Heliomicrobium gestii: one gene and its partner. The protein of the gene in region 1 binds, or shares a complex with, the protein of each later gene. Links are inferred from orthologs where the notes say so. Each region holds a gene or a part of one and is shown on either strand. Other genes may lie near its edges.

What was found. The genes of interacting proteins can lie anywhere in the genome.
Region 2: the proteins of meaB (region 1) and GTO89_RS00350 are in contact, whole or in part, in a crystal structure (PDB 8DPB), measured with the Methylorubrum extorquens proteins. The link is inferred for Heliomicrobium gestii from one-to-one orthologs. Residues at the interface, in SOR26638.1 of Methylorubrum extorquens: Arg20, Ala21, Ala24, Arg25, Thr28, Ser32, Arg33, Arg34, His37, Thr98, Gly99, Gly100, Ser101, Ile102, Leu103, Lys106, Thr107, Ala110, Ala113, Ile114, Asp115, Arg116, Ala118, Phe119, Ile120, Arg121, Pro122, Pro124; in SOR27001.1 of Methylorubrum extorquens: Glu577, Glu578, Asn579, Asp580, Gly581, Arg582, Arg583, Arg585, His596, Ala604, Ser605, Ala608, Asp609, Gly611, Phe612, Asp613, Val614, Asp615, Ile616, Gly617, Pro618, Leu619, Glu625, Arg628, Gln629, Val631, Glu632, Asn633, Asp634, Glu661.

What each region holds. Positions count from the first base shown.
Region 1 is NZ_WXEX01000003.1:82,085-87,019, reverse strand. What follows is about bases 1,170-4,131. They hold meaB (methylmalonyl Co-A mutase-associated GTPase MeaB), read right to left. Parts: upstream 3,154-4,131; coding sequence 2,185-3,153; downstream 1,170-2,184. Other genes in these bases: GTO89_RS04245 (Mov34/MPN/PAD-1 family protein), read right to left, coding at 3,344-4,131; GTO89_RS04255 (valine--tRNA ligase), read right to left, coding at 1,170-1,800. Also shown: more of GTO89_RS04255, read right to left, coding at 1-1,169; more of GTO89_RS04245, read right to left, coding at 4,132-4,333; GTO89_RS04240 (rhodanese-like domain-containing protein), read left to right, coding at 4,500-4,895. UniProt on the Escherichia coli protein: Binds and hydrolyzes GTP. Likely functions as a G-protein chaperone that assists AdoCbl cofactor delivery to the methylmalonyl-CoA mutase (MCM) ScpA and reactivation of the enzyme during catalysis.
Region 2 is NZ_WXEX01000001.1:74,238-79,090, reverse strand. The notes cover bases 1,190-4,069. They hold GTO89_RS00350 (acyl-CoA mutase large subunit family protein), read right to left. Parts: upstream 3,527-4,069; coding sequence 1,853-3,526; downstream 1,190-1,852. Other genes in these bases: sucD (succinate--CoA ligase subunit alpha), read right to left, coding at 3,668-4,069. In the rest of the region: GTO89_RS00360 (acyl-CoA carboxylase subunit beta), read right to left, coding at 1-886; more of sucD, read right to left, coding at 4,070-4,537; sucC (ADP-forming succinate--CoA ligase subunit beta), read right to left, coding at 4,540-4,853. UniProt on the Escherichia coli protein: Catalyzes the interconversion of succinyl-CoA and methylmalonyl-CoA. Could be part of a pathway that converts succinate to propionate.

The sequences.
Region 1 (4,935 bases):
CTTGAAGCCCTCCAAGTTCATGAGAACAAAGCGCGAGGCGTTCCAGATCTTGTTGGCAAAGTTCCGGGTTCCCTCTAGCCGCTCAAATTGGAAGCGAATGTCGTTGCCGGGCGTGTTGCCGGTGACGAGCATGAACCGCAGCGTGTCAGCGCCATACTGGTCAATGACCTCAATGGGGTCGACTCCGTTGCCGAGGGACTTGGACATTTTGCGCCCCTGGGCGTCCAGGATGAGACCGTGGATGAAGACCTCGCGGAAGGGCACTTCGCCCATGAATTCGAGGCCCAGGAAGACCATGCGGGCCACCCAGAAGAAGATGATGTCCCGGCCTGTGACGAGGACCGACGTGGGGTAGTACTTGGCCAGTTCCTCTGTTTTTTCCGGCCAGCCGAGGGTGGAAAAGGGCCAAAGGCCAGAGGAGAACCAGGTGTCGAGCACATCGGGATCCTGCTCAAAGTGACTGGCGCCGCATTTGGGACAGACGTCGGGACGCTCGTCGGCGCGGCCGCAGTAGATGTAGTCGCAGTCATCACAGTACCAGACGGGGATGCGGTGGCCCCACCAGAGCTGCCGGGAGATGCACCAGTCGCGGATGTTTTCCAGCCAGCCCAAGTAGATCTTCGTAAACCGCTCAGGCACGAACTTGAGCCGCCCGTCCTTGACGACCTCCATCGCCGGCTCGGCCAGGGGCTTCATGCGGACAAACCACTGGGGAGACACCATCGGTTCGACGACGGTGTCACAGCGGTAACACTGGCCGACGGCGTGGACATGGTCGTTGACTTTCACCAGATACCCCTGGGCCTCCAGATCGCCGACGATGCGCTTGCGGCACTCATAGCGGTCCAACCCGGCGTAGGGGCCGGCTTCATCGTTCATGAGGGCTTCCTTGGTCATGACAGTGATCTGGGGAAGGTTGTGACGCAGGCCCACCTCAAAATCGTTCGGGTCATGGGCCGGCGTGATCTTGACGACGCCGGTGCCGAAGGCGGGATCGACGTAGGCGTCGGCGATGACAGGGATCGGCCGGTTGACGATAGGCAGGACGACCATTTTTCCGATCAGGTGCTTGTAGCGGTCATCGTCGGGATGGACGGCTACCGCCGTGTCGCCAAGCATCGTTTCGGGTCGGGTTGTCGCCACGACGACTTCGCCGTCGCCGCCTTGGACAGGATAGCGGATGTGCCAGAGGTGGCCGCCGCGCTCCTCATGCTCCACCTCGATGTCGGAGATGGTCGTTTGGCACTTGGGGCACCAGTTGATGATCCGGTTGCCCCGGTAGATCAAGCCTTTTTCGTAGAGGCGGATGAAGACCTCCTGGACAGCCTCGGAACAGCCCTCATCCATGGTGAAGCGCTCCCGGCTCCAGTCGCAGGAGGTGCCCAGGGTGCGCAGTTGGGTCGTGATGCGGTTGCCGTACTGGTGTTTCCAATCCCAAACCCGCTCCAAAAAGGCATCGCGGCCGAGGTCGTACTTGGAGACGCCTTCCTTGGACAGGGCTTCTTCCACCTTGGCTTGCGTGGCGATGCCGGCATGGTCAGTGCCGGGAACCCAGAGCACGTTGTAGCCCTGCATCCGCTTAAAGCGGGAAAGGATGTCCTGAAGGGTGTTGTCAAGGGCATGGCCCAGGTGCAGGCTTCCCGTCACGTTCGGCGGAGGCATGACGATCGAAAAGGGTTTGCCGCCACCTTTGACGTCGGCTTTGAAAAAGCCCTTCTCACTCCACCAGGCATAGCGCATGGCTTCCACCTGTTTGGGATCATAAGTTTTGGACAAACCGGAAGATGTCGCTTCGCTCACTTGAATCCTTCCTCCCGTTGATTTCCTATCGGTCCGCTTACCCTGCGCCGGAAAAATCTCCGGTCGCGCAAAAAATACAAAAAGCACCCCGTCCGGCAAAGGACGGAGTGCTCCGCGGTACCACCTTTGTTCTTCCGGCCGCCGGCGAATCGCCGCGGTCGAAAAAGCGCTCTTGGGGGACGATAACGGGTCCAACCGGCCTCGCGGCACTCCGGGACGACTTCCACCGCGCCACCCGGCGACCTTTCAGCCAGGGGAACACCCCTGGGTCGCCTCTCTGCAGGGTTTAAAACGGTGTACTCCTCCCCATCGTCGTTTTCAACCGATGGATTATTCCTTTATCTTAGGGACTTTGGTTCCTTTTGTCAAGTTTGCCCCAAAGGGTTACTGAGGCTCCCCCGATGCGAGCCCTTTTTCCAGCACCTGTTCAGCCGCCGTATTCGGATCGAGGGTGCGATGGATCACCTCGTCGAGAATCCGGTCCCACTCGCCTGTTTTCTCCACTTTATTCCGGATCAGATCCTTGATGTGATGCTCGATCACTTCGCGCAGTTCCAACTTGATCCGCTGTTTTCGTTCGTCGGCGAGTTTTCCTGTCGTCTCCAGGTGATCACGGTGCTTCTGGACGGCATCGAGCAGTTGGTCGATGCCGCTGTCGCGCATGGCCACCGTGCGCACGACAGGGGGACGCCACTCCTGGGTGCCGGGGCGGGTGCGGGCGCCCAGATCAAGCATCACCTCGATCTCGGTGACGACACGATCGGCCCCTTCCAGATCAGCCTTGTTGACAGCGAAAACATCGGCAATCTCCATGATGCCCGCCTTGATGGCTTGGATGGAGTCGCCGGCGCCAGGGGTGAGCACGACGACGGTGGTGTCGGCGGCGGTCATGATCTCCAGTTCGGACTGGCCGACGCCGACCGTTTCGACGAGGATGTAGTCACAGCCAAAGACGTCGAGGACCTTGAGCACCTCTTTTGTCGCCCGGGCCAAGCCGCCAAGGCTGCCCCGGGTGCCCATGGAGCGGATGAAGACATCCTTGTCCATGTAGTGCTCATTCATGCGGATGCGGTCACCAAGGATGGCGCCGCCCGTGAAGGGGCTCGTCGGGTCGACAGCGACGACACCGACTTTCTTGCCCTGTTTGCGCAAGCCCGAGATCAGGCGGTCAGTCAGGCTTGATTTGCCTGCGCCCGGCGAGCCGGTGATGCCGAGGACGTAGGCTTTGCCCGTATGGGGGTAAAGCGCTTTCAGCAACTCCTGTTTTTCGGGGCCGCCGTTTTCTACGAGGGTGATCATCTTGGCTGCCACTCGTCGCTCGCCGGCGATCAGGGCGGGAATCTGGTCGATCATGGGTTCATGCACCACCTGTACGAATTTCGCCGAGAGGGATCGTCCGTTGCCAACTGAAAATCCGATGGCTCGCCCTTTGAACCGGTATGTGTTCAGAAAGTATTCGTTCGATCTTGACGGAATTCCTGCACAGACCCATTTGTTCGACTATTCACAAACGTCGCAAGGAGGAACGTCACAGGCGTTGCGGCTATTTCCACCACAGGGTGTATACACCGACAGTCACCAGGGCCGCCCCCAAAAAGATCAATAGACCCATACCCACGGTCATGGCCGCCCGCTTCCAGGCGCTCTCCCCCCGTCGTCCACGCGCTCGCGCCTCCGGCGGCATATCTTTGAGCGGATCGCGCGATCCCCGCAATCGATCATTGGTGATGACCGGAAGGGACGAACCGGCGACAGTGTCATCAATGACAAGGACAGGTTTTCCTTTTTCCGCAGCCACATTCCCTGCCTGCTCGGGAACAGCGAACATCATCCGGGCCGTTTCCTCAATCGGTCGTTCGAAACGAGGAAGCGGCGCGCCAGGCTGCGCCGAATTCTGCGACAGAGCGCCGGACGCGGCAGCTGTTTCGGCGGCAGGCCCTTCTCCGAAACGGACGCTGGCCTTCGCTCCATAGGCGTTGGGACTGGAAAAGGCAGGATTTTTGCCAACTGGCGCCGAACGAGGGTAAAGCGGCACCGGTTGGGTGCGCGCCGAACGGGTAACCTGGATCGCCTGCCAGTCTTCTGTGGCCACCATGGCGCCTTTGCGCCAGCGGTAAAAGCCATGGGTGCCTGACTGGGGATCGACAACCCAGCCGATGTGCCAGGGCCGGGAAAAATACTCCTGCTGAATCGTCAAATCCTGACCGGAAAAGAAGAGGCCGCAGCCGGGATGGCTGTGCACCCAGCCGAGAACCTGCAGTTTCGGCGCCAGCTTGCGCAGGCGCTCCCACTCCTTCCAATCGGCTTCTGTCAGCTTGAGACTCGTATGGACCGGCTCGGCGTTCAGGGCCGGCAGGAAGGTGTCCACGCGAACAAGGGCCCCTAAAATCCCTGAACGTTCCTGAAAAAAGACATCGCCCAGGAGCAGGCCGCCGGCCTCATGGTTGGATTTTCCTACATATTCACTCACATCGTTGAAGGCCTTGTCCAGGATTTCAACGTGTAGATATTCGACATTAATCTCTTCGTTCATCGGAATTCTAACCCCTTTCCCCGTAGCGTTACCATTATATCCCCGGTATTTCGACGATTCAATCCACCAGAGGGGAGAAAATGGAGGAGAATGGGGCGGCTCCATAAAAAATAACAGATCGGTGAGACCAAAAGGGAAAAATACTAAGCAGACAGGGGGTTCCCACATGGAATTGGCGCTAACGATCGTCATTACCGCTTTTGCCGCCCTCGCCTTGTGGCTGGCGGCGCGCTATGTTTTCGGCGGCGACGCAGAAGATATCTCCTATGATCAGGCGGCGCGCATCCTGGCGGAGGAGAAGCGAGCGCTCCTGCTCGACGTCCGAACCGCCCGTGAACACCAAACCCGCCGGCCCGTTGGTGCCCACAACATTCCCCTCCAGGAGTTGAAACAGCGCCTGACCGAGTTGGAACCATACCGGCAGTACAGTATCGTCGTCATCTGCGCCAGCGGCATGCGCAGCCGAATGGCCGTTCAAACGCTCCGCAAACAGGGCTTCTCTGGTGTGAAAAATTTCCGTGGCGGCATAACTAACTGGCAGGGAGAATTGGAAAGCGGCTGACCGCCCCTCTTCAGCGACGGCAGCGCATTTTCGACGTCCA
Region 2 (4,853 bases), on another replicon or contig:
CTTCAAAGAAGGAGCCGGCGTCGACGATGCGCAGCAACACGTCCCGGACATCATAGCCCTGGTTGGGGTTGGGCGGGATGATGCTGAGCAGCTCTTCCGCATCGAACTCCGGTTCAACAGGGTCGACAACGGGAGGTTCTTCCATGTTGTTGGACGGCAGGTAGGAGAGCAATGCGCGGATCTGTTCAAAGCACTCCAGTTCGCTGTCGGCCATGAAGTGGGCCACACCGGACCGCTGGTTGTGTGTCAGGGCGCCGCCGAGGGTTTCGGGCGATACGTCCTCGCCGGTGACGGCCTTGATGACCTGAGGCCCGGTGATGAACATGCGGGAGATGCCGTTGACCATGAAGATGAAGTCGGTAAGGGCGGGCGAGTAGACGGCGCCGCCGGCGCAAGGGCCGAGGATGGCCGAGATCTGGGGAATGACGCCGGAAGAGAGTGTGTTGCGGTAGAAGATGCTGCCGTATCCTTCCAAAGCATCAACGCCTTGTTGAATCCGCGCGCCGCCGGAGTCGTTCAAGCCGAGGCAGGGCGCCCCGTTTTTCAGGGCCAGGTCCATGACCTTGACGATCTTGTCGGCATGGGCCTTCGAGAGGGAACCGCCAGAAACGGTGAAGTCCTGGGCGTATATATATACCACGCGGCCTTCGACAGTGCCGTGGCCGACAACGACACCCTCACCCGGGTTTTCCAGGGTGTCGAAATTGCTGTCGCCGACAAAGACACCGAGTTCAACAAAGGAACCGGGATCGAGCAGGGCTTCGATGCGCTCACGGGCAGTCATCTTGCCGGACTCGTGTTGCTTGGCGATCCGCTTCGGGCCGCCGCCCTGGGTGAGCTTCTCGCGGTATTTCGCCAACTGAGCCAAACGTTCTTCCATGTTCAAGGGAATGATCCCTCCCAATCTTCATACGCCTGTATTCGTGGAACTATGTTGCGCCCTCTCCCCTTGCCTCATGCGGGGATCGACGGGCCACAGCAGTGACGATGGTGTGACGGCCCGGTCTTACTTGAGTTTTCCGGGACGCTGGCAGAGTTCGACCAGATGGCCGAAGGTGCCTTTCGGATGGAGGAAAGCGATGTCAGCGCCGCCGGCGCCGCGCCGCGGTGTCTTATCGATGAGCGGAACACCCGCCTTCTTAAGTTCTTCCAGCTTGGCTTCCAGATCGTCGACGCGGTAGGCTACGTGTTGGATGCCTTCGCCGTTCTTGGCGATGAACTTGGCGATGGGGCCTTCCGGATCGGTCGATTCGAGGAGTTCCACCTCAGCGTCGCCAGAGGGGAAGAAGGCAACGCGCACCTTCTGCTCGGGAACCTCTTCGATGGCCGTGCACTTGATGCCGATGACGTTCTCATAGAAGGCGATGGCCGCATTCAGGTCCTTCACCGCAATGCCGACATGGTCGATGTGTTGGATTTCAGGCTTTTTTTTGGGGCCGTAGAAGTGTTCTTCGATGAACGCCACGACGTCCCGCGTATCCGTGCCAGGAGTGAAAATTTCAGCCACACCCGATTCCTTCAGGAAGGGGATGTCGTCATCAGGGATGACGCCGCCGCCGAGGACGAGGACGTCATTGAGCCCCTGGGCGCGAAGGCCTTCCACCACCTGCGGGAAAAGAGCGCTGTGAGCGCCAGAGAGCGAACTCAAAGCGACGATCTGGGCGTCTTCCTGGATGGCGACTTCAACGATCTGGGCCGGCGTTTGGCGCAGACCGGTATAGATGACTTCCATGCCGGAGTCCCGGAGCGCTTGGGCGATGACCTTGGCGCCGCGATCGTGGCCGTCCAGGCCCGGTTTGGCAACTACTACGCGAATCGGTTTCTTTTCCATGGTACGAGCGACCCTCCCCGCTTAGAAAATGATTTGTTGACGATATTCGCCGAAGACGTCCCGCATGACACCGCAGATTTCGCCGAGGGAGGCATAGACCTTCACGGCTTCGATGATGACAGGCATCATGTTCTCGTTGCCTTGGGCGGCAGCGCGTACGCGGGCCAGGGCTTCTTGCACGGCAACATTGTCACGAGATTCTTTGACATTTTTCAGCTTGGCCTTCTGGGCTTCGCCGAGGGCCGGGTCAACTTTCAGCAGGCCTTTGGGCGGCTCTTCCTTCATTTGGAACTTGTTGACACCGATGACCACGTTATCGCCAGACTCGACGCCCTTTTGGTAACGATAGGCGCTGGCCTGGATCTCACGCTGCATGTATTCGATGGCGTTGGGCGCGCCGCCCAGATCGTCGATCTTCTGGATGTATTCCTTGGCCTTGCCTTCGAGTTGGTTGGTGAGCGATTCGATGTAGTAGGAACCGCCCAGGGGGTCGACCACGTCAGCGACGCCGAGTTCATAGCCGATGACCTGCTGGGTCCGCAGTGCGATGAGAACCGACTCTTCGTTCGGCAGCGCGAGCGCTTCGTCCTTGGAGTTGGTGTGCAGCGACTGGGTGCCGCCGAGCACAGCCATCAGGGCTTGGAAGGCGACGCGCATGATGTTGACGTTAGGCTGCTGCGCCGTAAGGGTGGAGCCAGCCGTCTGGGTGTGCACGCGGAAAGCCAAGGAACGGGGGTTCTTAGCGCCAAAGCGTTCCTTCATGATGTTGGACCACAGCCGGCGGGCCGCCCGGAACTTGGCGATCTCTTCAAAGAAGTTCAGGTGGGCGTTGAAGAAGAAGGACAGGCGGGGGGCAAATTTATCCACATCCAAACCGGCGTTGATGGCCGCCTGGACGTAGGCGATGCCGTCAGCCAGGGTGAAGGCGATTTCCTGAGCGGCGCTGGAGCCGGCTTCACGGATGTGGTAGCCCGAGATGGAGATGGTGTTCCAGTTGGGCACTTTCTCTGCGCAGTAGGCAAAGATGTCCGTGATCAGGCGCATCGACGGCGCCGGCGGGAAGATGTAGGTGCCGCGGGCGATGTACTCCTTGAGGATATCGTTTTGGATGGTGCCGGCGATTTTATCAGCGCTGACGCCCTGCTTTTCCGCGACAGCGATGTACATGGCCAACAACACTGCAGCAGGGGCGTTGATGGTCATTGAAGTGGAGACTTTATCCAAGGGGATTTTATCGAAGAGGATTTCCATATCGGCCATAGTGTCGATGGCGACACCGACCTTGCCGATCTCACCCTGAGACAGGGGATCATCCGAGTCATAGCCGATCTGAGTCGGCAGGTCGAAGGCGCAGGAAAGACCCGTCTGCCCCTGCTCAAGCAGGTAGCGGAAACGCTCGTTTGTCTGTTCGGCGGTGCCGAAACCGGCATACTGGCGCATGGTCCAGTGACGGCCGCGGTACATGTTCGGCTGCACCCCGCGGGTGTAGGGGAACTCGCCGGGGAACCCGAGATCACGGGCGTAGTCGAGATCGGCTACGTCTTCGGGGGTGTAGAGGGTGTTCATGGAGATACCGGAATCGGTGGCAAACTCGGCGCGGCGCTCGGGAGCCTTCTTGAGGACCTTGCCCAACGAGTTCTCCTGCCACTTTGCTTTAGCTTCACTGACTTGTGCGACTTTTTCCGAATCAAACACGAACCGATGAACCTCCTTTCGAACTTGGGAACGAATGGTGCGGTGCCCTTCTCGCCCGTGGATCGCCGTGCTTCTTGGCGGCCTGATCGATGGAAGTCCGGGCCGCCGCAGTCGCGGCGGCGCCGGAGATTGTCCTACCGGTCAGGCATGACCAAGCAACGTCTGGACTTTTTCTACGACTTCGTAGGGGAAGGTGGCCACTTGTGCGCCGGCGGCGGTCAGAGCCTTTACTTTTCCTTCGTAAGTGCCCTTGCCCCGCTCGATGATCGCGCCCGCATGCCCCATGCGCTTGCCCGGAGGGGCGCTTTTCCCGGCCAGGTATGCGACGACAGGCTTGCTCATGGTCTTGATGAACTCGGCCGCCTCTTCTTCGGCGTTTCCGCCGATTTCGCCCACAAGGACGACACATTTTGTGTCCGGGTCGACCTCAAACCGTTTGAGCATATCTACAAATGATGAACCCGGGACACGGTCTCCGCCGAGACCGATGACACTGGTCTGGCCGATGCCGACGTTTGTCAGTGAACCGACGATCTCATAGGTCAAGGTTCCTGAACGGGCTACGACGCCGACCGGACCCGGGGAGAAGGCGACATTGGGAAGGATGCCCAGCTTGCACTTCCAGGAGGCCATACCGAAGGTGTTCGGTCCAATGATCACGGCTTCCTTCAGTTTGGCCCGATTCACTATGATTAACTCATCCTGCACCGGGATATGTTCAGTGATGATGACAATGACTTTGATGCCCGCTTCGATGGCTTCCAACGCAGCGTCTTTGCAGAAGGCCGCCGGGATAAACAGCACCGTCGCGTCGATGGTATGATGCTCACAGGCTTCCTGGACCGTCTCGTAGAGGGGAATGTCCTCGAAGCGACTGCCGCCCTTGCCCGGCGCGACGCCGGCGACGATGTTGGTTCCGAAGGCGCGCATTTGTCGAAAATGGAAACTTCCTTGCTTGCCCGTGATCCCCTGAATCAGCACGCTTGATGCCCCATTGACCAGGATCGCCATGATTACGCCCCCTCCCCGCGTTTTGCAAGCGCAACGGCCATTTGAGCGGCCGTTTTCATATCCCGATAGGCGTCGATTCCGACTTCCTTCAGGATGCGAACACCCGCCTCCTCGTTGGTGCCGACCATACGGACGACGACCGGGACGGGGATGCCGATGTTCTGTTTCACCTGCGCCAGGGCATTGGCGACGTCGTCACAGCGGGTGATCCCGCCAAAGATATTGATCAAGATGACCTTAGGGTTCTGGGCCAAGAGGATGCGGAGCGCCTTGGCCGTGCCTTCTACCCCTGTTCCGCCGCCGGCGTCCATGAAGT